Regions from separate parts of the Paenibacillus sp. Lou8.1 genome, predicted to be linked through region 3. Evidence: riboswitches for the same ligand, from Rfam matches in the RefSeq annotation. Region 3 holds a riboswitch; each other region holds the start of a gene.
The links. A riboswitch is a leader RNA that binds a small molecule or an ion and turns the genes downstream of it on or off. The one in region 3 is predicted to bind glycine.
Positions count from the first base shown of each region.

Region 1 (8,147 bases), on a different contig from region 3:
GCGACCTATAATGGCAAAAAACTGACGATTAACGTGCAAGTAGGCCTTGTAGACCGTCTGGAAACAGACTCGCGTGTAATTGCGCTTGGTGCTCAGGAAACGAAGCAACTGAAAGTAACAGGAGTTAAGAGTGGCGGTACAAAAACAGATGTAACTAAGGACGCCACCTGGACAACTAGCAATGTAAAAGTGGTTGAGGTTAGCGAAGGTTTGATCAAAGCGAATGGTAGCGGTAAGGCAACTGTGACTGCTTCATATGGCAAGCAAAACATTACGTTTACGGTAGAAGTGGACGTAGCGCAAAAGATTGAAGCGGATGCAATCGCGCTATCGCTCAAATCTGGAGATCAAAAAACCATCGCGATTGTGGTTAAATCGAGTGATGGTAAAGAAAAGGACGTTACGGCCCAAGCTGAATGGAAAACGTCTAATTATAAGGTAGCCACTGTTAAAAAGGGTCAGGTTACCGCGGTTAGCTACGGTAAAGCTAACATTCAGGCGAAATTTGGCGGGAAGGTAATCAGCGTACCTGTGGATGTTGATACGCTTAAATACCTGCAAACAGACGAAGTCGCATTGAATTTGAAGGCAGGACAGCTGGCTAAGGTTACGGCTACAGCCACGTATAAGGATGAGTCGGAGAAGGATGTCTCCAAACCGGCTGTCTGGTCCTCGTCCAGAATTATTGTTGCGACCGTCAAAGACGGTAACATTAAGGCACAGGGCAAGGGTAAAGCTGTAATTACTGTGAAATATGCAGGTAAAATGACGAAGGTACAGGTAACCGTTCAGTAAAAAAGAGAGCAAGCATACGTCCAAGGACGATAGGCTTGCTCTTTTATTTTAAGGAGGCTACCGCTTATAATTTATGACTTATCCTTCTTGGTTGGTGTGTTGCGTGTAAGTGATTCGGTCAAACGCTTGCCAGTCGGCGTCTGGGCCAACCCGCCTTTGGCGGTCTCGCGGTGCTTCGACGGCATCGCACTGCCGACTTCAAGCATCACGTCAATGACTTCGTCAGACGGAATAGCGCTGCGCACACCCGCCAAAGCCATATCTGCTGCGGCAAGTGCAGTCACGGCTCCCAGCCCGTTGCGCACGATGCACGGGATCTCCACGAGTCCGGCGACGGGGTCGCAAATCAGGCCGAGCGTGTTCTTAAGGGCGAGACCCACGGCGTGAACAGCCTGTTCAGGCGTACCACCGCGCAGCTCGACCATAGCGCCAGCGGCCATCCCGATAGCTGAGCCAATCTCAGCCTGACAGCCTCCCTCCGCGCCAGAAATGAAGGAGTTGTTGGCGATCACGTAGCCAATGGCTCCAGCGGCGAATAGGCCGTTCACCATATGCTCATCATCCCAGCCGAACCGTTCCTGCGCACTGATGAATACACCAGGGATAACCCCACATGAGCCTGCGGTAGGCGTGGCGACAATGCGACCCATGGATGCATTAACCTCCGACACGGAGAGGGCATAAGCCATGGCGAGCGCGGAGGCATCACCGGAGCAGGTTTCCCCTGCCCGCAGATACTCGGCTAGGCGCTTGCCGTCACCGCCCGTCAATCCACTGCGGGATACGGTGTCTTGTGTCTGACCGCGATGAACGGCTTCCTTCATGACTTCATAATAATCAGACATTTGGCGAAAGATTTCTTCCTCCGTTGTATTCGTTTCTTGTACCTGCTCTTGAATCATCAAGCGGCCAATCGTGGTGGATTCTTCAGCGCATAAAGCGCTGATCTCATGCAGATGGCTAAACCGCATCGGATTCAGCTCCTTTTTTCAAATTAATCATCTTAATTTCATACATATGAGGTAAAGAACGCAGTTCCGCAATTAGTTCAGCTGGAGCAGAACTGTCCGTTTCAATGGCGGTGAGTGCTTCACCATCCCGGCCCTTGCGATCTACGTGCATATAGGCAATGTTAATGTGAGCCTCGCCCAGCGCTGAAGTTATCGCGCCCAATGTACCGGGCTTATCCGAGTGGAGAAGCACCAGCGTAGGCAGCTCCCCGGTCAGATTGACCCGGAATTCATTCAGTTGCTGGACATGGATGCTGCCGCCGCCGATGGAGGAGCCCAACAGTGTGCGCTGATCCTCGCCCTTCCACAGCTCGAAACGGACAGTGTTCGGATGAGGGGCGGGGAGTCCGCTGACGGCGAATTCCACGGCCATCCCGGCTTGTTCGGCCCATTGCTCGGCATCGGGAATCCGGTGATCGTCCGTATCGTAATTAAGCAGTCCTGCGATGAGCGCCAGATCTGTACCGTGTCCTTTATACGTATCGGCAAAGGAGCCGTATAATGTCATGCGGGCACGGTCAGGCTGCGCTCCGAGCCAGTGCCGGGCAACGCGTGCGAGTCGCACCGCGCCTGCGGTGTGTGAACTGGAAGGTCCGGTCATGGCCGGGCCGATAATGGAAAATACATCTTTGAAACGCATGGTGTGGCCCCCTGTATGTTCTAATACCATACTATATGGTATTTCCGCGTCTTTGCGCGTTTATGACGGTTCCTAATGCTGACGCGCAATGTGAGCACAAAAAAGGACAGGATAAGGAAGTTTCCCTTATCTCTGTCCTCGTTACCTGAGAGTTTCGTGCGGTGTTCTTACCGCCTTACCCCTTGGGTGGCTTGCGCTCTCTCCAGAGTTGCGTCAGATGACGATACATGGACCTGAGAGATTATCCGCCAGCCGGGTGCTGGCGTCTTGCTCCTTCGGTGCCGCCAGAGTGTAGGCTCCCTGGACAGACTCTCCCGTCATCTTCATTCGCGTATACCGTTCTACATGTCTTCCTTAGGGTAATGTATGCCGTGCTCGGTGTCAATCACAGGGTTCAATTTTTACATAAACAGGTGCGTTTCCAATAAAAAAGATTAAAATTTACATAATTATGGATGAAATCAGGAAGGAATTAGAAGATTGGCGGCTAATCTGATAAAGGACAAGTACATTTATAGAAAACATAGGAGGGATATTGACGTATGGTAAAAGGCTTGCGGTTCACAGGTTCACGCTTAAAAGGGATGCTGCATCTAGCAGCAATCGTATCACTGCTGATCGGGATCTTCGTTCCATTCGGTCAGGTCAAGGCAGAGGGAGTATTGACAGTAGCCGAAGCACTTCAAGGCCAAAGCAGTGGAGGTACGGTGACGGTGGAAGGCTACATCGTCGGACATGCTACCGGATCGAAAACGGCTAACTTTTCTTCTCCGTTCGCGAATGATTTTAACGTACTGATTGCTGATCAGGCAAATGAACGTAATACGTCTAATCTATTGGATGTACAGCTGACTTCAGCGTACAGAGGGCAATTTGGGCTGTCAGGCCATCCTGAGCTGATCGGCAGCAAAATTCGTGTGACGGGTACACTCGGCGCCTACAATAATTTTGGTGGAGTGAAAAGCCCAAGCGCTGTTGAACTGGTGAGCGGAAGCGAGCCGGGGGAACCAGGTGAACCTGGCGAACCTGGCAACCCGGGTCAACCCGGTACTACATTGCCGGATGGAAAAGGCAAAAAGGTGCTGTTCGATAATACGCACGCACAGACCGCTGGTGCAGCAGATTGGGTCATTGAAGGCGCCTTCTCCGACTTTGCCAATGGACTGCGTAATGTAGGCTTTACGGTAGACCAATTGAATCGCCCCATTCCTTTTACTTATGGAGAGCAGGCCATAACATATGACAAGCTGCGCCAATATGATGTGTTCATTATTGGTGAAGCGAATGTTGCCTTTAAGGCATCCGAGCAGGCTGCTCTGCTGCAATACGTGAATAACGGGGGGAGCGTCTTCTTCATCTCCGATCATTATAATGCGGACCGTAACAAAAACCGTTGGGATTCCTCCGAAGTTATGAATGGCTACCGTCGTGGAGCCTATACTAATCCGGCCAAAGGCATGACTGCAGAAGAAGCAGCATCACCGGCGATGCAAGGATTAACAAGCTCCGATTGGCTGGCGACCAACTTTGGTGTTCGTTTCCGTTATAATGCGCTTGGTGACGTGAATGCTACTGACATTGTAGCCGCAGATCAATCTTTCGGTATTACCAAGGGTGTGCGCTCGATTGCAATGCATGCAGGATCTACGCTGGCTATTATTGATCCTACCAAGGCTAAAGGCATTGCTTATATCCCTTCAGGCACGAACAAATGGGGGAATGCTGTAGACCAGGGAGTTTATAACGGTGGGGGCCGTGCAGAAGGGCCTTATGCCGCTATCTCCAAGGTAGGTCAAGGCAAGGCAGCGTTCATCGGTGATTCTTCCCCTGTAGAAGATGCTACACCGAAATATGTGCGTGAGGAAAACGGACAGTCGAAGAAGACATATGATGGTTTCGAGGAAGTGGATGATTCCACCTTCCTGGTACAAACGGTCCAATGGCTTGCATGGAAGCAGGACTACACGAAATTGTCTGATGTGGCAGGTTTGACTCTGGATCAACCAACGAAGCTTCTGCCATTCGAGGAGCCTGCGGCTTCTACCGAACCACAGGCTGAGCCTTGGTCTGCGCCGGCAGCAGGCTACAAATGGTATGATCCTAGAACGTTCAAGTCTGGCTCCTATGGAGCGGCTTCATAATTATCGCCAGAAGCTCAATGTGAGCTGGCATTAGTTAGTCGTTTGATCCCTGTAGAGGGATCAAACGACTTTTTTTGTGATGAAAATTAACCTGTGGTTGGTTATTTCATTACATTTTGTGCCAGAAAGGCCGCGCTACTGCTGGATCATTGATTTTTTAAATGATGTTGATAGCATAATCTTAATTGATATATCCATATACTGGTGATAGGATGTATTCAAATTATTCCGACAAAAACGGTATGTAATGTTCATGAGAGGTTTTAAACATCAAACATGGTGAGAATAAGCGGGACAAGACCATGGAGAATGGAGGAAGCGCGCATTGAATACCGAACCCGTGTTGGAAATTAAAGGATTATCCGTCTCTTTTCGCATCAAGGATCAATATCACCCCGCAGTCGACCATTTGGATCTGACGGTCAACCCCAATGAAGTGCTGGCTGTAGTCGGAGAATCTGGCTGTGGCAAAAGCGCGCTGGCGCTTTCTATCCCGCAACTGCATGACATGGAACGCACACGTGTAGAGGGAGAGGTCCTTTTTAAAGGCACGGACCTGAACCGTCTTTCTTCAGGGCAAATGAATAAAATCCGCGGAGCGGGCATTGGTATGATTTTTCAGGACCCGCTGACAGCACTCAACCCGTTGATGAGCATTGGCAAGCAGATTGAGGAAAATCTTGATTATCATACGTCACTATCTACGAAGCAAAAAAGGGAACGTGTGCTGGAGCTGCTGGAAAGTGTAGATATACCGAATCCTGTGCGTGTGTATGATCAGTATCCGCATGAACTGTCAGGAGGGATGCGGCAGCGTGTGATGATCGCGATTGCCATAGCTTGCCGACCTTCTCTTATTATTGCAGATGAACCAACTACTGCGCTCGATGTAACGATCCAATCGCAAATTCTCGACTTGCTCAAACAGCTTCAACAGGAGACTGAGAGCGGAATTATCCTGATTACGCACGATCTTGGTGTTGTGGCAGAAGTAGCCGACCGCGTGGTGGTCATGTATGCCGGAGAAATCGTGGAGAGCGCTGATGTTTTTGAATTATTCAGGCATCCACAGCATCCGTATACGCGTTCTTTGCTTGCTTCTATGCCGGGATCGCATACCAAGGGGGAATCACTGCATGTCATCGGCGGCATTGTTCCCTCATTACAAGATATCCCCCGCAATAGTTGCCGCTTTGCTCCGCGTATTCCTTGGATTCAGGAGAGAGTGCATGAAGACCATCCCCAACTAAATGAAATTTCCCCTGGACATTGGGTCCGTTGTACATGTTATCAGCATTTTCATTTTGAAGACGAGGCAAAGGGGGAGGTTGCTCATGGCACTACTAGAGTTAAATGATCTAAGGGTCCACTATCCGGTGCGCGGTGGTTTCTTCCAGCGTGTTATCGATCAGGTGAAAGCAGTGGATGGCGTGTCGATCAGCATTGAGGCAGGCCAGACATACGGGCTGGTGGGAGAATCCGGCTGTGGAAAAACGACGACAGGCAGGACGATCATCGGTCTAAATAAGCTGACGAGCGGACGGATTCTGTTTAAAGGAAAGGACCTTACAGCTCTGAGCCGTAACAATCGCCATCCACTGCGTAGAGATATTCAGATGATTTTTCAGGACCCATACTCTTCGCTCAACCCGCGTAAGCGCGTATTGGATGTCATTGCTGAACCGCTGCGAAATTTTGAAAGGCTGAGCAGTGAGGAAGAACGAAGGAAAGTACAGACGTTGCTGGAAAAGGTCGGCTTGAACGCCGATGCAGCCTACAAATATCCGCATGAATTTTCCGGGGGGCAGCGGCAGCGGATCGGGATCGCGCGTGCGCTTACATTAAACCCCAAGCTGATCATTGCAGATGAGCCGGTGTCGGCGCTGGACGTTTCCGTGCAGGCACAAGTGCTTAATTTTATGAAGGATGTGCAGCGGGAGTTTAATTTAACGTATTTGTTCATTAGTCATGACCTAGGTATTATCCGCCATATGTGTGACCAAATCGGTATTATGTATCGGGGTCGTTTAGTGGAGCAGGGGAGCGAGCAAGACATTTATGAGCGTCCACAGCATCTGTATACCCAGCGCCTCATTGCAACCATTCCCAATATTGATCCTACAAAACGACTGGAAAATGCCCAAAAAAGGCGAATGCTTTTATCCTCCTACAAAACAGAGCTACCCCAACATCTAGACGCGAGTGGAAAGCCGTTTGCACTAAAATCAGTAAGTCCATCCCATCAAGTCGCGCTACCATAAGGGGGGTACAGAATATGTGGAAATTTACACTGCGTCGGCTGCTGGTTATGATCCCTCAACTTTTTGCACTGAGCGTGCTTATATTTTTCCTAGCTAAGGCTATGCCGGGGGATGCCCTGACAGGACTTATTACCTCGACACCCAATCTGAATCCGGCCGCACTGGAAGAACAGCGACAAAAACTGGGACTGAATGATCCGGTGTGGGTGCAGTATGGGAACTGGCTCGTCCAGCTGGCTCACGGGGATCTGGGCAAATCTTATGTACATAAAATTAGCGTTACCGATCTGATTGGCAGCCGTCTGGGGAACACGTTCTTTCTGGGCGTAGTAATTCTGGTTCTGACGTATCTGATCGCCATTCCGCTCGGCGTACTCAGCGGTCGTTATCAGCATAGTTTGCTGGATAAAACCGTAGTGGGCTATACCTATCTCAGCTTTGCGACACCTCTATTTATACTCGCGTTGTTGTTGCTGTACGTATTCGGATTCAGGCTCGGCTGGTTTCCAACCAGCGGCAGTGTGGATGTAGGCGTGGAGCCGGGAACATGGGCATATTACGTGAACAAGTCGTATCATCTCATTTTACCTGCGGTTACAGGCGCAATGCTCAGTACAACGGCTACGATTCAGTATTTGCGCAATGAGGTCATTGACACAAGACTGAAGGATTTTGTGAAAACAGCGCGTTCCAAAGGGGTGCCCGAAGGTAAAATTTATTCCCGCCATATTTTCAAAAACTCTCTATTGCCGATTGCTGCCTTTTTGGGCTATGACCTGACGGGAGTAATTGCAGGCAATATTTTTCTTGAATCTATTTTCGGTTATCCGGGGTTGGGCCAATTATTTCTCCAGTCCATCACTCAACGGGATTTTTCAGTCGTGAACGCGCTGGTCATGATCTCTGGCTTCTTGGCGCTATTAGGAACTCTTTTATCTGATGTCATCCTAAGCAAAGTCGATCCCCGCATTCGAATTGAATAGCGAACAAGTCTAGAGAAAGGGAGGGATTATGGTGTCTATACAGGTGGAGGAGGTCTTCACGCCGGAAATCATTCGTAAATCACCATCCAGTTGGTCTGTGCTGCGTCGTGAGCTGGTGCGTGACAAAATGTCCTTGGTTTCCATTGGCTTTGTAATTCTGTTCTTGATCTTTATATATGCCTCTGTCCTGTTTGTAAATCAGGATGTAGTCACGACAGTCGATTTGGGCGCGATCCGTGAAGCTCCAGGCTCAGTGCATTGGCTGGGGACAGATCGAGCGGGCAGGGATATTTTCGGTCAGCTGGTCATTGGAGCCC
Region 1 is NZ_JANAVN010000009.1:12,822-20,968, forward strand. Features, by position in the region: gene NLX78_RS13985 (Ig-like domain-containing protein) at 1-795, shown strand, start outside; gene sdaAA (L-serine ammonia-lyase, iron-sulfur-dependent, subunit alpha) at 867-1,766, opposite strand; gene sdaAB (L-serine ammonia-lyase, iron-sulfur-dependent subunit beta) at 1,756-2,445, opposite strand; glycine riboswitch at 2,657-2,772, opposite strand; gene NLX78_RS14000 (DUF6359 domain-containing protein) at 2,988-4,586, shown strand; gene NLX78_RS14005 (ABC transporter ATP-binding protein) at 4,912-5,943, shown strand; gene NLX78_RS14010 (ABC transporter ATP-binding protein) at 5,921-6,847, shown strand; gene opp4B (oligopeptide ABC transporter permease) at 6,862-7,830, shown strand; gene NLX78_RS14020 (ABC transporter permease) at 7,859-8,147, shown strand, end outside.
Region 1: linked by a shared signal. The riboswitch ahead of sdaAB (L-serine ammonia-lyase, iron-sulfur-dependent subunit beta) and the one ahead of NLX78_RS09525 (alanine/glycine:cation symporter family protein) in region 3 are both predicted to bind glycine.

Region 2 (8,147 bases), on a different contig from region 3:
CGCTAAATCCATCATTTCACCTGTCATTTTTACCAACCTTCCAGAAGGTTCTTCGGTAACTTTAAACAAAACTGGAGTATTGAAGGCTGGCGAAGATGGTATAATTACGATAAAATAAACTCTATGTGTTTCGGATTAGTTGATTAGGCGGCTTAGGCCGTCTGATCAATGATCTGGTATACTGCGTGTAAACAAATATTATCTTTAGGAAAGTGGGAGGAACAAATTATGCAAACAACTTTTAGAATTACGGATGAAGACGGTATCCATGCACGTCCTGCAACTGCACTGGTAAATACAGCTAACAAATTCAGCGGTGCTGAATCTTTTGCCGAAGCTAACGGTAAAAAAGTAACTTTGAAATCCATTCTGGGTGTATTGTCTCTGGGTCTGGAACAAGGTGATACTATTAACATTATCTGCGAAGGCGCTGAAGCTGCCGAAGCACTGAAAGCTCTTGAAAATGTAATCGTTAACGAAGGGCTGGGCGAAGTTCATGCTTAAAATTTCCGGGATTGCCGCTTCGGCAGGCATAGCCATTGCCCGGGCGTTTATCTTGGAGCATCCGAATTACGCTGTAGAGAGACGCGCGGTTGGTGATGTTGAGGCTGAAATCGCGAGATTGGATGCGGCTTTGGTACAATCTCAAACCGAATTGGAATCGATTAAGGAGAAAACGCTTCAGGAGCTGGGAGAGAAAAAAGCAGAAATTTTTGCATCTCACCTGCTCATCCTGAATGATCCTGAATTGATCGATCCGGTTAAAGCTAAAATCAGAGACGAGCAGCTTAATGCTGACTATGCTTTGAATGAAGTAGCTACACAGTTCATTTCCATGTTTGAAAACATGAAAAGTGCCTATTTGCAAGAACGCGCATCGGACATGCGTGATGTAACCAAGCGGATCCTGAATCACCTGCTTGGTGTTCATTTTGTTAGTCCTGCAGAAATTGCCGAAGAAACGATTGTGCTTGCAGAAGATTTGACACCTTCCGACACAGCTCAGCTGAACCGTGAATTTGTTAAAGGTTTTGCAACGAACATCGGCGGACGTACTTCGCATTCGGCTATTATGGCTCGCTCACTTGAAATTCCTGCAGTTGTGGGAACGAAAAATATATTGTCTCAAGCTAAAAGCGGCGATTTGATTATCGTTGATGGTTTGGATGGTCACGTATTCGTGAACCCTACCGAAGAGATTGTTGCGGAATACCGTGCTAAACAGGTGGCATACGACAAGCAACGCGAAGAGTGGCGCAAGCTGCGCGGCGAAGCTACAGTTTCTGTCGATGGTGTCCATGTCGAACTGGCAGCCAATATTGGTACGCCTAATGATGTAGCTGGTGTTCTGGACAACGGTGGTGAAGGCGTTGGCTTGTACCGTACGGAGTTCTTGTACATGGGACGCGATAAGCTTCCATCCGAAGAAGTACAGTATACGGCGTACAAAACCGTTCTGGAAAGAATGGAAGGTAAGCCGGTTGTAGTCCGTACTTTGGATATCGGTGGCGACAAAGAACTTCCTTATCTGGACCTGCCGAAAGAAATGAATCCGTTCCTCGGATTCCGTGCTATTCGTCTGTGTCTGGATCGCCAGGATATTTTCCGCACTCAATTGCGTGCTTTGTTGCGTGCGAGTGTGCATGGTAACCTGCGCATCATGTTCCCGATGATTGCTACGCTGAACGAATTCCGTGAAGCTAAAGCTGTTTTGTTGGAAGAAAAGGAAAAGTTGGTAGCCGAGGGTGTATCCGTATCTGAAGAAATTCAGTTGGGCATCATGGTAGAAATTCCTTCTACAGCGGTATTGGCTGACCAATTCGCAAAAGAAGTGGATTTCTTCAGTATCGGTACAAACGATCTGATTCAATACACAATGGCAGCGGATCGCATGAACGAGCGAGTTTCTTACCTGTATCAACCATACAATCCATCCATTCTGCGTCTGGTGAAAATGGTTATTGATGCCGCTCACCGTGAAGGACGTTGGGTTGGTATGTGTGGTGAAATGGCAGGAGATACAACAGCAATTCCGTTGCTGCTGGGTCTTGGACTTGATGAGTTCAGTATGAGCGCAACTTCCATTCTGCCAGCACGTAGTCAAATCTCCAAGTTGTCCCGTGCGGACATGGAAAAACTGGCTACAAAAGCTCTAGACATGCAAACAGCAGAACAGGTTGTTGAATTGGTTCAAAGCATCGAAGGCTAAGGAAGGGTATTACATTTCAAAGGTTATATCTTTTTCCAACAAAAAATTGCTGTGTACATACAGCAGCCGGTATCTATTTAGATACCGGCTTTTTTGCATCCTTTAAGTAGAATTTGTTTTTAACTGCATGAGCAATTCAGTACAGGTTTGCGGGCTGCGGTAGTTTCGTCCAATCGTGTGACTGGAGTAGTATATGGTGCATTGAGCACCAGCTCAGGGTTCTCTTCTGCTTCCCGCGCAATATGAATCATAGTGTCGACAAAAGCATCAAGTGTTTCCTTACTTTCCGTCTCCGTGGGCTCGATCATGATGCACTCCTCTACATTCAGCGGGAAGTAAATTGTAGGCGGATGGTAGCCGAAATCAAGCAGCCGTTTGGCTACATCAAGCGTGCGCACTCCAAATTTTTTCAAGCCTCGCCCCGACATTACGAATTCGTGTTTGCAATGTCCAGGGTAGGGCAGGTCAAAATGTGGAGCGAGCCGATGCATCATGTAATTGGCATTGAGCACAGCGCATTCCGATACACGCTTTAAGCCATCAGGACCGTAGCTACGGATATAGGCGTAGGCACGAACGAGAATACCGAAGTTGCCGTAAAAGGCTTTAACCCGTCCAATAGAATCTCCCTGTTCCCGGTCCCAGTGGTACACCCCCTGCGGATCACGTACGACAAGCGGCTTGGGCAAATAAGGGATGAGCCGTTGCTTTACGCCGACAGGCCCAGCGCCGGGGCCGCCGCCTCCGTGAGGGGTACTCATCGTTTTGTGCAAATTGAGATGCACTACATCGAAGCCCATATCCCCGGGGCGGGTAATTCCCATGATGGCGTTGGAGTTCGCCCCGTCATAGTAGAGCAGACCACCCGCGTCATGCACGATGGCAGCAATGTCAGTGATTTGCTTCTCGAACAGCCCAAGCGTGTTCGGGTTGGTCAGCATGAGCGCAGCGGTGTCGTTGCCTACGGCTTGACGCAGCGCATCCAGATCCACCAGCCCCTCAGGGGTGGAGGGAAGGGTGACTGTTTCGAAGCCCGCGACGGTTGCGCTGGCGGGGTTCGTTCCGTGCGAGGAATCCGGCACGAGCACCTTGGTACGTCGCTCACCACGTGCTTCGTGGTATGAGCGAATCATCATCAGCCCGGTCCATTCGCCATGGGCGCCCGCGGCAGGCTGAAGTGTGACGGCATCCATGCCAGTTAACGCAGCCAAATCATTTTGGAGCGTATGCAGCAGCTCCATAGCACCCTGGATGCTCTCCTCGGGCTGATATGGATGGATTTTGGCGAAGCCTGTATATCGGGCGACATCCTCATTCACTTTCGGATTGTATTTCATCGTACAGGAGCCGAGCGGATAAAATCCGTTGTCCACGCCGAAATTGCGCCGGGACAAGGCGGTATAATGCCGAATAACGTCTACTTCGTATACCTCGGGTAATGCCGCAGGTTCACTGCGCAGCGCATAATCTGGCAAAAGCTCTGCCACCGGGCGACGGGGAACGTCGCACTCGGGAAGAGAATAGGCGATGCGACCCGGACGGCTCAATTCAAAAATGAGCGCTTGATCGTGTTCCTTCAACAGCCCTTGTTTCTGATCCTGTCCGGTGTGTATCATAGCAATCCCCCCAAGGTGTGTACAAATTGGTCAATCTCCTCTTTGGTTCTTTGCTCCGTCACGGCAATCAACATGTGACCAGCAAGTTCCTCATAGTCCCGGCCCAAATCGTAGCCAGCGATAAATCCAGCAGCTAGCAACTCAGTCTGGAGTTTGCTCATATCTGTACCCTCAGGCAGTCTAAGGGCAAATTCGTTAAAGGTCGGTGCGTTAAACGAGGCTGTTACGCCCTTCAAGCTCAGCAATTGCTCTAAAGCATAACGGCTTTTATGCAAATTTAGCTCGGCTACTTCCTTGATCCCCTGTCTACCCATGACAGACAAGTACACAGATGCAGATAAAGCTAGCAACGCTTGATTGGAGCAAATGTTAGACGTGGCCTTTTCGCGGCGGATATGCTGTTCCCGCGCTTGCAAGGTCAGCACGAAGCCGCGTTTACCGTTACGGTCAGTGGTCTGACCCACAATACGGCCGGGGATACGGCGCATATGTGCCTGAGAAACGGCAAAGTATCCACAGGTCGGACCGCCGAGAGAAGAGGAGATGCCAAGTGGCTGCGCATCTCCTACCACAATATCCGCGCCCTGTTTGCCGGGTGTCTCCAGCAAGCCAAGTGCCAGTGGGTTGGCGCTGACGACCAAAAGACCTTTGTGCGCATGGATGAGATCAGCCATCGGCTTCAGGTTTTCCACGGCTCCGAAAAAGTTGGGGCTTTGGACTAAAACAGCCGCGGTCTGTTCTGATACGGCCGCCGCTAACGCATTAGCATCCGTTACCCCGTCCGAACAGCCAATCTCCACGATGTCCAAATCCAATCCGCGTGCATAGGCTGCCAATACCTGACGTGCCTCCGGATGGACGGACCTTGATACGATAAGCTGTTTACGGCGGGTAGCTGCGGCGGACAGTGAGCCCGCTTCCGCCAGTGCAGTCGCTCCGTCGTACATGCTGGCATTAGCTACAGCCATGCCCGTCAATTCGCAAATATACGACTGAAATTCGAAAATGGCTTGTAGCTCGCCTTGGCTTACTTCCGGCTGATAGGGGGTGTAGGCTGTGTAGAATTCCGAGCGTGAAGTGATGTGCTGGATGACGGACGGAATATGATGATCATAGATTCCTGCGCCAAGAAAGCTGGCATGTGTGTCTGTATTGGCGTTGTGTCCGGCCAGCTCGGCCAAATGTCGGGTCAAGGCTCTCTCGTCGAGCCGAGAAGAAAGAGGGAGTTCCCCTTGATATCGAATGGCCTCAGGAATGTCACTGAATAAATCATCAATGGATGAAACGCCGACCACACGCAGCATTTCGATTTGATCCTGTTCAGTCATAGGGAGATAGCGATGCTGCTTCATAGGTTCTGGCTCCTTTCGAAAAGCAAAATTTAAATCGTAAATTAGCTAATAAAAAAGTGTGAGATGAAAACCCAGAAGTTCATATCTGACATGTTTGCTTTATTGAAATGAAGAGAGTTTAAGATCAGCGCGGGCGTTTATAAAAGGGTGCTGCCACCACCTCGGCACGCAGGCGTTTGCCACGAATCTCAACCTCCAGCGGTGTGGAGAGGGTGCTAAAACGACTGTCTACCAAGGCGAGGCCGAGATTACGCTTCAAGGTGGGCGACTGAGTCCCCGTTGTGACCTCACCGATGTGTTGTCCTTCTGCGAATACCGGGTAATGGGCGCGAGGGATACCGCGATCCATCATTTCCAGCCCGATCAATTTGCGAGGAATCCCTTGATCTTTCTGACGTTGCAGTGCTTCTCTACCGATAAAATCTCCTTTATTCAGCTTGACGAAGAAACCTAGACCGGCTTCGAGCGGTGAAATCGTGGCAGATAACTCCTGTCCGTACAGCGGCAACCGTGCCTCAAAGCGTAGGGTATCCCGAGCACCAAGTCCAGCGGGAATCAGCCCATACGACTCACCGGAACGAAGCAAACCCTCCCATACGGCTGGTGCTTCCGCGGCAGGTACGTAAAATTCAAAACCGTCTTCACCCGTATATCCGGTTCGTGAGACGAGTGCTTTTGCTCCGAACAATGGCACATTCTCATGGAAGCGAAAAGATGCCAGATTCGTAATGTCCGTATCTGCCACGGCTGCGGCAATACGTGCTGCTTCCGGTCCTTGCAACGCCAGCAATGCTATCGCATCAGACACATTCTCCATGTGAACGGATGCAGGCATATGGCGAATTAGCCAATCCCAATCCTTATCGATGTTAGAGGCGTTCACAACGAGCATGTAGCGCTCCGGTCCTTTGCAGTAAACAAGCAGGTCGTCTACTACCCCTCCATCGGGGTAACACAGGAGTGAATATTGTGCCTGACCTGGTTCCAACTGGCTGACATCATTCGTGGTCACCCTTTGCAGAAAAGCTTCGGCCTCTTTGCCTTCAACCAAAAATTCGCCCATATGCGATACATCGAATAAACCCGCACGTTGCCGGACGGCCTCATGCTCCTTTTGAATGCCGCTAAACTGAACGGGGAGCTCCCAGCCGCCAAAGTCAATACAACGAACCCCAGACTGCGTCCCGTAGGACGAATATAGCGGTGTTTTTCGCAAATTAGTCATTTTTCCACTCCTATCCGGTGTGATCGGCTAAACAAAAAAGACAGGCCGAAAAAAACGTATAGACGGCAGTCTACACTCTTTTTTCAGCTCTGTCCTTGATACCAGAAAGTTACCCCGGTATGTACCGGGTTTCCCCTTGGGTGATCCGCTCCAATAGCGAATGCTCTCCAGAGATGCGTCCGGCAGAGGTCCTTTTGCCTGAGAGATTCACCTGCAATGCAGGCTTACTCCTTCGGCGCTACCTTCGGGATCAACAGTATATTACCTGGCTTTGCAGATAACAACTTGATCCGATTCGCGTGCACTTATGTCTCATAAGCGGCAACAGCTATGCGAATCTTTTTGGCAGTCTCTCCCTCCGCGTTCATCCGCGTTTGCAGTTGTCGGGGTGTTTTCCAAAGCATTTGCTATAACCCATTAATACGCAAATTCATTCAAAATGTCAATAAAAATGTCATCAAAAACAATAGAAAAAACATTTAATATATAAATAAGGATATGTAAGCGTTTGTTATAAGTTATCATATTTTTATATAGTACGCCATATGAGGTCATATGAAGTATTTTTGTTAGTATTATTGACATGAGTGTTCCTGTTGTCATAATCTTAACCTGTCTAATACAGGTGAGCAAAAGCGATTTTATTCATATGGAAGTGAGGGGAACAGGATGGGTGAAGTAAAGCAGCAACTTTGGTATACAGACGAACATGAGTGGGTTCAGCGCACAGAGAATGGAACGTTGCGGATTGGTATTACAGACTTTGCACAGCATCAACTGGGTGATATTGTTTTTGTAGAATTACCTGAGGTGGGAGTAACGATTGAGCAGGGAGCGGAGATCGGTACGATTGAATCGGTGAAGACGGTATCCGACCTTTTTGCTCCGGTGACGGGAACCGTATTAAAAGTGAATGAAGCGCTGGAAAGTACGCCTGAGCTAGTGAATGAATCTCCCTATGAAAAAGGTTGGATGATCGAAGTAGAGATGGGTAAAGATGTGGAGGAAGCATTGGGCAAGCTACTGTCTGCGGATCAATACGAGCAGTTGATTTCCGATGAGCAGTAATGGAGCAATGTAGTATGGAATAAGAGTGTTATTTGTCTGCTCGATTTTTGTATACAACAGTCGCTATGATTTGACATAGCGGCTATTTTTTTGTCTTTTTTCAGACGTAATTACGTGTTTTATTCTGATGTAGAGGGTTGTCCCTATAGTAAGAATCATACATAATCCAGTACGGTTTTTCGACTAATTTCTATAGCTACAGGTCATATTAAGAAGAATTATGCAGGTATAATACCTTCTCGGATAATTTAAATTTAAATGTTGTCATCAACGTTCATGACGAAAGTACGTTTTCATTTCGTTGATGAAGATAGCGCTGTCATTTAGTATGAATTTTAAGAAAAGGTAGTGATGCTTACCTACAAGGAGGATTTGAATATGAGTACATTGGACGCAAAGCCAAGTTCAAAAGGAGGCACTCGTGTCGCCGTACAGCGTTTTGGCCGTTTTCTCAGCGGTATGGTTATGCCCAACATGGGAGCCTTTATCGCGTGGGGATTGATTACGGCACTCTTTATTCCGACCGGGTGGTTCCCGAACGAAGGTTTTGCACAACTGGTTGATCCGATGAAAAATTATTTGCTGCCGCTGCTGATTGGTTACACGGGAGGCACGATGATTCACGGACAACGTGGAGGTGTGATTGGTGCCATTATGACGATGGGTGTCATAGTGGG
Region 2 is NZ_JANAVN010000011.1:82,676-90,822, forward strand. Features, by position in the region: gene ptsG (glucose-specific PTS transporter subunit IIBC) at 1-118, shown strand, start outside; gene NLX78_RS16805 (HPr family phosphocarrier protein) at 229-504, shown strand; gene ptsP (phosphoenolpyruvate--protein phosphotransferase) at 497-2,209, shown strand; gene gcvPB (aminomethyl-transferring glycine dehydrogenase subunit GcvPB) at 2,329-3,825, opposite strand; gene gcvPA (aminomethyl-transferring glycine dehydrogenase subunit GcvPA) at 3,822-5,177, opposite strand; gene gcvT (glycine cleavage system aminomethyltransferase GcvT) at 5,302-6,402, opposite strand; glycine riboswitch at 6,579-6,677, opposite strand; gene gcvH (glycine cleavage system protein GcvH) at 7,072-7,470, shown strand; gene NLX78_RS16835 (PTS mannitol transporter subunit IIBC) at 7,849-8,147, shown strand, end outside.
Region 2: linked by a shared signal. The riboswitch ahead of gcvT (glycine cleavage system aminomethyltransferase GcvT) and the one ahead of NLX78_RS09525 (alanine/glycine:cation symporter family protein) in region 3 are both predicted to bind glycine.

Region 3 (8,147 bases):
CCTCACACTCGCCGCCACCGGTTCAGAAATGAATCCGGATTCTGTCATCACCAACTGGGAAACGAACGAAAAATACGTATGGGGCAGTGCGGTGACGCATCCGAAATTCTCCATTCTGGACCCTAAAAATACCTTTTCTGTGCCACGTGATCAGACGGTATATGGCATGGTGGATATGATGAGCCATGTGTTTGAACAGTATTTTCACAATGTTAAAAATACACCGTTGCAAGATCGTATGTGCTTTTCCGTGCTGCAAACCGTGATCGAAACTGCACCTAAACTGCTAGAGGATTTGCACAACTACGAGCATCGTGAAACGATTTTATATGCCGGAACGATTGCTCTTAACGGAACACTGCAAATGGGCTACTTCGGGGACTGGGCTTCGCATACGATTGAACATGCATTATCCGCTGTATATGATATTCCTCATGCTGGCGGTCTGGCAATTCTGTTTCCCAACTGGATGAGACATACAGTGGATCAGGATGCTGCACGCATGAAGCGGCTGATGCTCAGCATGTTTGACTTAGACACCGTAGGTAAAACAGATAGAGAAATCGCCTTGGAAGGTATTGACCGTCTTAGTGCATTCTGGACAAGTCTCGGTGCCCCTTCTACGCTGGCCGATTACAATATTAATGATGAGCAATTGGAAAAAATCGCGGACATTGCAGCCCGTGAAATGGAGTACGGAGGATTTGGTAATTATAAAAAGCTGAATCAAGAAGATATTTTAGCTATTTTGCGTGCATCGTTGTAACATTCAAAAGGGAGTGTCCTCAAGCCTGTGATGGCTGAGGGCACTCCCTTTTGGAATTTATGAATTAACCGTTTGTCCCTTTTCTTCTACTTGAATAGCAGCCCCTACATTGGCACCTGCAAGAATGCCCTTTTTCTTATTAGGATACAGAGAATCCATATAGGTTCGGGTTTCTGCAACTACGATTCCCGATAAGCCAAGCAGTGCAATCAGATTCGGGAAAGCCATCATTGCGTTAAAGATATCTGCCAGCAGCCAAATGGCTTCCAACTTGATGAACGCACCTCCTGCCACAAGTGCGATGAACAAATAACGGTATGGTTTAATCCATTTGACACCCAGTAAATATTCAACACAACGTTCCCCGTAGTAATTCCAGCCCAGTATCGTTGTGAATGCAAATAAAATAAGGCTAATCGTCACGAGTTCTGCACCAGCCGGAAAGGCACTGGAAAACGCATGCTGGGTCATCAGACCTCCATCGTCATTTCCACTCCATATTCCCGTAACCAGCAACGTAAATCCCGTCAGATTACAAATAATCATCGTATCGATAAATACGCCTGTCATGGATATCAGCCCTTGTTCTGCAGGCCATTTCGTCTTAGCAGCTGCTGCTGCAATTGGCGCACTTCCCAAACCGGCTTCATTAGCAAAAATACCTCTGGCAACTCCGCTTCGCATCGCCAACATAATCGTTGCTCCGGCAAATCCACCCGTTGCAGATGTGGTCGAGAAGGCCCCTTGTAATACTAAAGCAATCGCATGAGGAAGCTCTCCTGCAAACTTAATGAGTACAATTAAGCAAACTACGATATAGAGCCCCGACATGAATGGAACAATCTTTGTGGATACCTTGGCAATACTTTTGAGTCCTCCAATCGTAACAACAGCCGTTAACACGGAAATAATGATCGCTGTAACTACCGTTGGCACTCCAAAGCTACTTTCCGTCGAAGAAACGATAGCCTTTACTTGCGGAAAAGTACCGATTCCAAATAGGGCTACAAGAACACCAGAAAAGGCAAACAACATCGCCAGCGGCTTGAAACGGCGGCCAAGCCCGTTTTCAATATAATACATCGGGCCACCCGAAAATTGTCCGTTCCGGTCTTTAACACGGTATTTAACGGATAATAATCCTTCCGCATATTTGGTTGCCATCCCGAAAAAAGCTGCAACCAGCATCCAGAATAATGAACCGGGCCCACCCAGTTTGATCGCTGTTGCCACGCCGACAATACTTCCTGTACCTACAGTAGCTGCCAGTGCCGTACTCAATGCTCCGAAGCTGCTTACATCTCCGCTACCTTCGTCCGGCGCTTTACCAATTAGCTTGAGCGCCAAAGGCAATCGAATAACCTGGAGCAGCTTCAAACGGATCGTTAGCCACAACCCAGTGCCCATTACAAGAATAAGAAGCGGCGCTCCCCATATCCAGCTGTCAATCGTTTCTAATACATGTACCAAATTCATTTCAACCCGCTCCTCCAGCATATTAGAAAACAAAAAAGAGTCAAATCAGCTGATTCGACTCCTGGAGAGGTTAAAGGCACGAAAAAATACAACCATCTTGTGCAGGTTTCTACCTCTAATAGCTCATAAAAAAGCCTAGGGGCATTCCCTGTCACAGGTTATTCGCGTCTCTGTCCTTTTGCCTGAGAGTTTAAGCAGATGTTTTCTGCGGTGCACCTTCGGCGCCCAATTAAGGGTCTCTCCAGAGTTCTGTCCGTTTACGGTCCCCGCTTGTTGCTGTAACCAGCCTAAGCACCTGAGAGTTTTGCCCCTTCGGTCGGAACTTTCGTTCCATCTCCCGCAAACATCAACCAGACATATGAAATTTTTATTTATTATACAGAAAACTTTCAGCTTATTACAAGTGAAAAGTTTGTGAAGCCCTCTGAAATATTATTATTGTGTCTATCAAAAAAGCAGATACAGCAAATTTCATCCTTAGGATGTCCTCTGCTATACCCGCCCGAGATGATATGGAATTACAATTCTTCACCATTGGTTGCTATCACATTTTTATACCAGTTAAATGAGTCCTTTTTGGAGCGTTTGAGCGTTCCGTTACCGTCATCATCCAGATCAACGTAAATAAATCCGTAGCGCTTGGACATTTCGGAAGTAGACATGCTCACAAGGTCGATAGGACCCCAGCTGGTGTAACCAATCAGATCAACACCGTCGGCAATCGCTTCCTTCATTTGGACAATATGCTGACGCAAGTAATCAATGCGATACGTGTCATGCACAGAGCCGTCTTCTTCCACCTTATCATACGCACCCAAACCATTTTCCACGATGAACAGCGGCTTTTGATAGCGGTCATATAACGTGTTCAGCGTAACACGCAGGCCGATCGGATCGATCTGCCAGCCCCAGTCGGAGGACTGTAAATATGGATTTTTCACGCCACCAATCAGGTTTCCTGCTGCTTTCTCACCTTCTGGACCTGCAGATACGGTCAAGGTCATATAGTAGCTGAATGAGATAAAATCAACCGTGTTATTTTTCAATATTTCGGCATCGCCTGGTTCTGTGTGTATTACAACATTATTTTCTTCAAAATAACGATTCATGTAGTTAGAATATTCCCCACGGGCATGCACATCCGTAAAGAACAGGTTCATCTGATTTTCATGCTGGGCTTTCAGTATATCCTCTGGGTTACACGTATGTGGATAGCTTTCAATACGTGCCAGCATACAGCCGATCTGAGCGCCCGGGATGATCTCATGTCCCCGTTTGGTCGCCAGTGCACTAGCTACAAATTGATGATGCAATGCTTGATATATCGCTTGTTGTTTGTTTTCTACACGGTCAATAACCACACCGCCACCGGTGAACGGACTCATGGTCATTACATTGATTTCATTAAAGGTCAGCCAGTATTTTACTTTATCCTTATAGCGTATAAACACCGTTTCGGCATAATTTACGTAGTGCTGTATGACTTCACGTCCCAGCCAGCCATTATACTTCTGCGTCAGACCTAGCGGTGTTTCATAATGTGACAATGTTACCAGTGGCTCAATATTATACTTGCGCAGCTCATCAAATACATTGTCGTAGAATTGCAATCCTGCTTCATTCGGCTCGGCATCATAGCCATTCGGGAAAATCCGCGACCAGTGGTTGGACATACGGAATACTTTGAAGCCCATTTCAGCGAACAATGCAACCTAACGATAACCGTTCTCCTTTGAAATGCATTGATAGATACTTTAAAATAGACGTAATGCCTTCATAAGCATCCTAATCGTTGTAACGCGTTTCATGTCAAGTATTTTTTCTTATGTGAGGAGAAGCACCATGTCGAATCTTGATCAAATTGCAAAACTGGCGGGCTTTTCCAAAGCTACGGTATCCAGAGTATTAAATCAGTCCCCCCACGTTAGTCACGAAACAAGAGCTAAGATTTTGAAAATCATGCAGGAATTAGATTATGTTCCTAATCGGAATGCCATTTCTCTATCCAAGGGTCAGACGCTTCAGATCGGTATCATTACTTCAACTATTAATGAAATTGTTCTCGCTTTTCTGGACAGCTTTGTGGAAGTAGCGGGCCAATATGAATTTCAAACCATTATTTATACTTCGGGAGAAGACAAAAAGAAAGAGCTTCAAGCCTTTGAGGATTTAAAAAGAAAAAGAGTCGATGCGCTGGTCATCATTTCCTGCGTGAATGACACTGATTTTTTGAGCACCTATTGCAAATATGGCCCGATCGTGTCGTGGCAACGAATGGAGCATACCGATATTCGCTCCGTCGCTATGGATCAGTATGAAGGATATATGTTAGCGCTCAAACATTTGATACAAAAAGGCTATACTCGTATAGCCAATGCTTTTGGCCGTCCGAGCAGTATTAATACCCATAGTAGACAACGAGCCTACGAACAGATCATGAGTGAGCACAATCTGCCAGTGTTGCAACACTGGAATCACTCTTCTATTTATAATATCCGTGATGGCGAACAGGTCGTACGGGATTTGTTACAGCATCCGGACGAATTTCCAGAGGCTATTTTATGTGCTAACGATTATGTAGCAGTGGGCATTCTCTGCGAAGCACGCAGACAAAAACTGAACGTACCGGAAGATCTGGCAATTGTTGGATTCGATAACACGGAGCTGGCGCATACGCTGGGGATTACAACGATTCAAAATCCTATCATGGCTCAAGCACAAAATGCCTTTTTCATGCTTTCCCCTCAGCTGATTGGACGCCAAATGAAGCTTCATTCGCTAGAGTACAGCCTCATTGAACGTACGACTACATAAGGTAACGATGTACTTGCAAATTAGGCAAAAGGGCCTTGATAAGAAATATTTTTTGTCGAAACAGAATAAAATATGTTGAAATCGCTTTTTTTTGTGCTACAATAGCACTATATCGAAGGATTGTGACCGGTGATGCGGGCAATGCCTGAGTTCAATTGAGTGCTATTGCTAACAATAGTATTGAATTGTGCTTAGGCATTTTTTATTGGTAAAGGATGGGAGGGGGAACTTCAATGATTATTGAGAAGGTGCTCAATAACAACGTCCTATTGACTAAAAACGATAAAGGCAAAGAGGTCATCGTGATGGGAAGAGGTATTTCCTTCAAAAAGGTGGCTGGCGATCAAGTCGATGATGATAAAATAGATAAGATTTTCATGTTAAATGAAAACGAGTTCACGGCCAAACTAACCGAGTTGCTGAACGATATTCCTGTATCTCATCTGGAGGTCGTGAATGAAATTGTAAAGCATGCAACGGAAGTATTGGATACGGAGTTAAGCGATAATATTTATTTAACGTTGACCGACCATATTCATTTTGCCATACAACGGCAAGAAAAAGGACTGGCACTCCAAAACGCGATGCTGTATGAAATTAAACGCTTTTACAAAAAAGAATTTGCAGTTGGGCTGGATGCTCTCCAAAAAATTGAAAATACGCTCGGAGTAAAATTAGGCGAAGATGAAGCGGGATTTATTGCATTGCATGTGGTGAATGCACGGATCGACGGTAACGAAATGAAATCCACACTGAAAATGACCGAGATTGTTCAACATATCTTGAACATTATTACGTATCATTACGGAATTGTGCTGGATGAGTCTTCTTTTAGCTACTCGAGATTTTTGACACATTTGCAATATTTTGCGATGCGAGTGATTCGCAAAGAAGTCATTCACAGTGGTGAAGAATTTTTGTATAACCAGGTAAAGCAGACGTATACCGAAGCTTTTGCTTGTGCCCAAAAGATCAATGAATATCTGGAAAAAACATACGATCAATATTTAAGCAAGGATGAATACGTATATCTAACTATCCATATTCATCGCGTAACTGAACGTAATAACATATAAGACTAACAACTTCATACCTTCATCGTTCATGGATTGTGACTGGTAAGGCAGGCAAAACCTAAACTGATGGTGAAATCGACGTTCCTCTATAGGAGAGAGTGCGTAGTTTTCACCACGAGTTTAGGTTTTTCTTGTTTACAAGTTTAAAAAAAGATGCACGCCGGCGTATCTTAGCAACAGCTGTAAACAGTAAATCCTATCAGTAGCAAGAATAACCCATAAGGAGTTCTGAACATGAGTGATAAAGAACTATCTAAAAAAATAGTGACCCTCGTTGGTGGCGAAGAAAATGTCAATTCGGTATTCCATTGCGCTACACGCTTGAGATTTAAATTAAATGATCGTACAAAAGCAGACAAAGCCGCACTGGAAGCAACCCCTGGTGTCATTACAGTAGTGGAAAGCAGCGGCCAGTTTCAAGTGGTTATCGGCAACAATGTAGGTCAAGTGTTTGAGCATATGATGGCAGAAACAAATTTACAGGATGCTGACAATCCAAATGCGAAAAAGGAAGAGTCTTCCGAAAAAACGAATTTCCTTGGAAAAGCGGTCGATATCATTTCCAGCATTTTTTCTCCTCTTTTGGGAGCTCTTGCAGGGGCAGGTTTGCTCAAAGGGATTCTGGCATTAATTTTGTCGCTCCATTGGATTGATAATACAAGCGGTACGTATCTGATTCTGAACGCCGCTTCAGACAGTGTATTTTATTTCTTGCCTCTATTTCTGGCTATTACATCGTCCCGTAAATTTAAGACAAATGCCTTTGTATCTGTCGCAGTTGCTGGAGCCCTTGTCTACCCGGATGTTATTGCGGCGGTGGACAATCCGGCAAAACTGGCTTTTCTCGGGATTCCAATCATTTTAATTAAATACAGTTCCAGCGTAATCCCAATTATTCTCGCGGTATGGGTACAGTCCTATGTGGAACGCTGGTTCAATTCCTTTATCCATCAATCAGTTAAAAACATTATCGTACCTATGCTATCACTACTGGTCGTTGTTCCGTTGACGTTTTTGGCCTTTGGTCCAGTCGGTAACCTGATCAGTCAGGGCTTGGCGAACGGTTTTACATGGGTATACAATTTAAGCCCATTGATCGCCGGAGCTGTTGCCGGAGCATTCTGGCAAGTATTTGTTATTTTCGGCGTACACTGGGGCTTTGTTCCTATCATGCTGTCCAATATTGCAACATTGGGTTATGACACGATGCTTCCGATGCTTACAGCAGCTGTACTTTCTCAAGCCGGTGCAACACTGGGGGTATTCCTGAAATCCCGGAACACCCAGATGAAGGCTTTGGCTGGTTCCTCTACACTGGCAGCTGTATTCGGGATTACTGAACCAACGATTTATGGTGTAACTTTGAAATTGAAAAAGCCTTTCATTTATGCTTGTATTTCCGGTGGTATTGGGGGCGCTATTATCGCTTCTGGCGGAGCGACTGCAAAATCCTTCTCCCTGCCTAGTTTACTGGCGTTGCCAACTTATTTTGGAACTGGATTCTTGTGGGTAGTCATCGGTTTGCTCGTTGCCTTTGTACTCGCAGTTGTGTTGGTTATGATTTTGGGCTTTGATGATCCAAAAGAAGAAACTGCAAAAACAGAAGCTGCACCCGTAAAGAAAGAAGTGGCAATCGAGAAAGAAATTCTCGTAAGCCCACTGCAAGGTAAAGTATTGCCTTTGGAACAATCTTCTGATGTTGCTTTTGCTTCAGGTGCTATGGGGAAAGGAATCCTCATTGATCCTACAGAGGGTGTGCTGACATCTCCTGTCAATGGAACGATTACGACAGTATTCCCGACCGGACATGCAATCGGTATTACTTCCAATGACGGAGCAGAAATTCTGATTCACGTGGGTGTGAATACAGTGAAGCTGAAAGGACAATTCTTTGACAAGCGCGTTAAGGAAGGCGATGTGGTTAAGCAAGGACAACTGTTGCTTGAATTTGACATCGAGCAAATAAAGGCGGCAGGCTATATTACAGCTACACCAATTATCGTAACAAATTCCGC
Region 3 is NZ_JANAVN010000005.1:282,351-290,497, reverse strand. Features, by position in the region: gene NLX78_RS09530 (iron-containing alcohol dehydrogenase) at 1-766, shown strand, start outside; gene NLX78_RS09525 (alanine/glycine:cation symporter family protein) at 824-2,242, opposite strand; glycine riboswitch at 2,403-2,497, opposite strand; glycine riboswitch at 2,516-2,592, opposite strand; partial or broken gene NLX78_RS09520 (glycoside hydrolase family 1 protein) at 2,761-3,954, opposite strand; gene NLX78_RS09515 (LacI family DNA-binding transcriptional regulator) at 4,085-5,056, shown strand; gene licT (BglG family transcription antiterminator LicT) at 5,290-6,132, shown strand; gene NLX78_RS09505 (beta-glucoside-specific PTS transporter subunit IIABC) at 6,367-8,147, shown strand, end outside.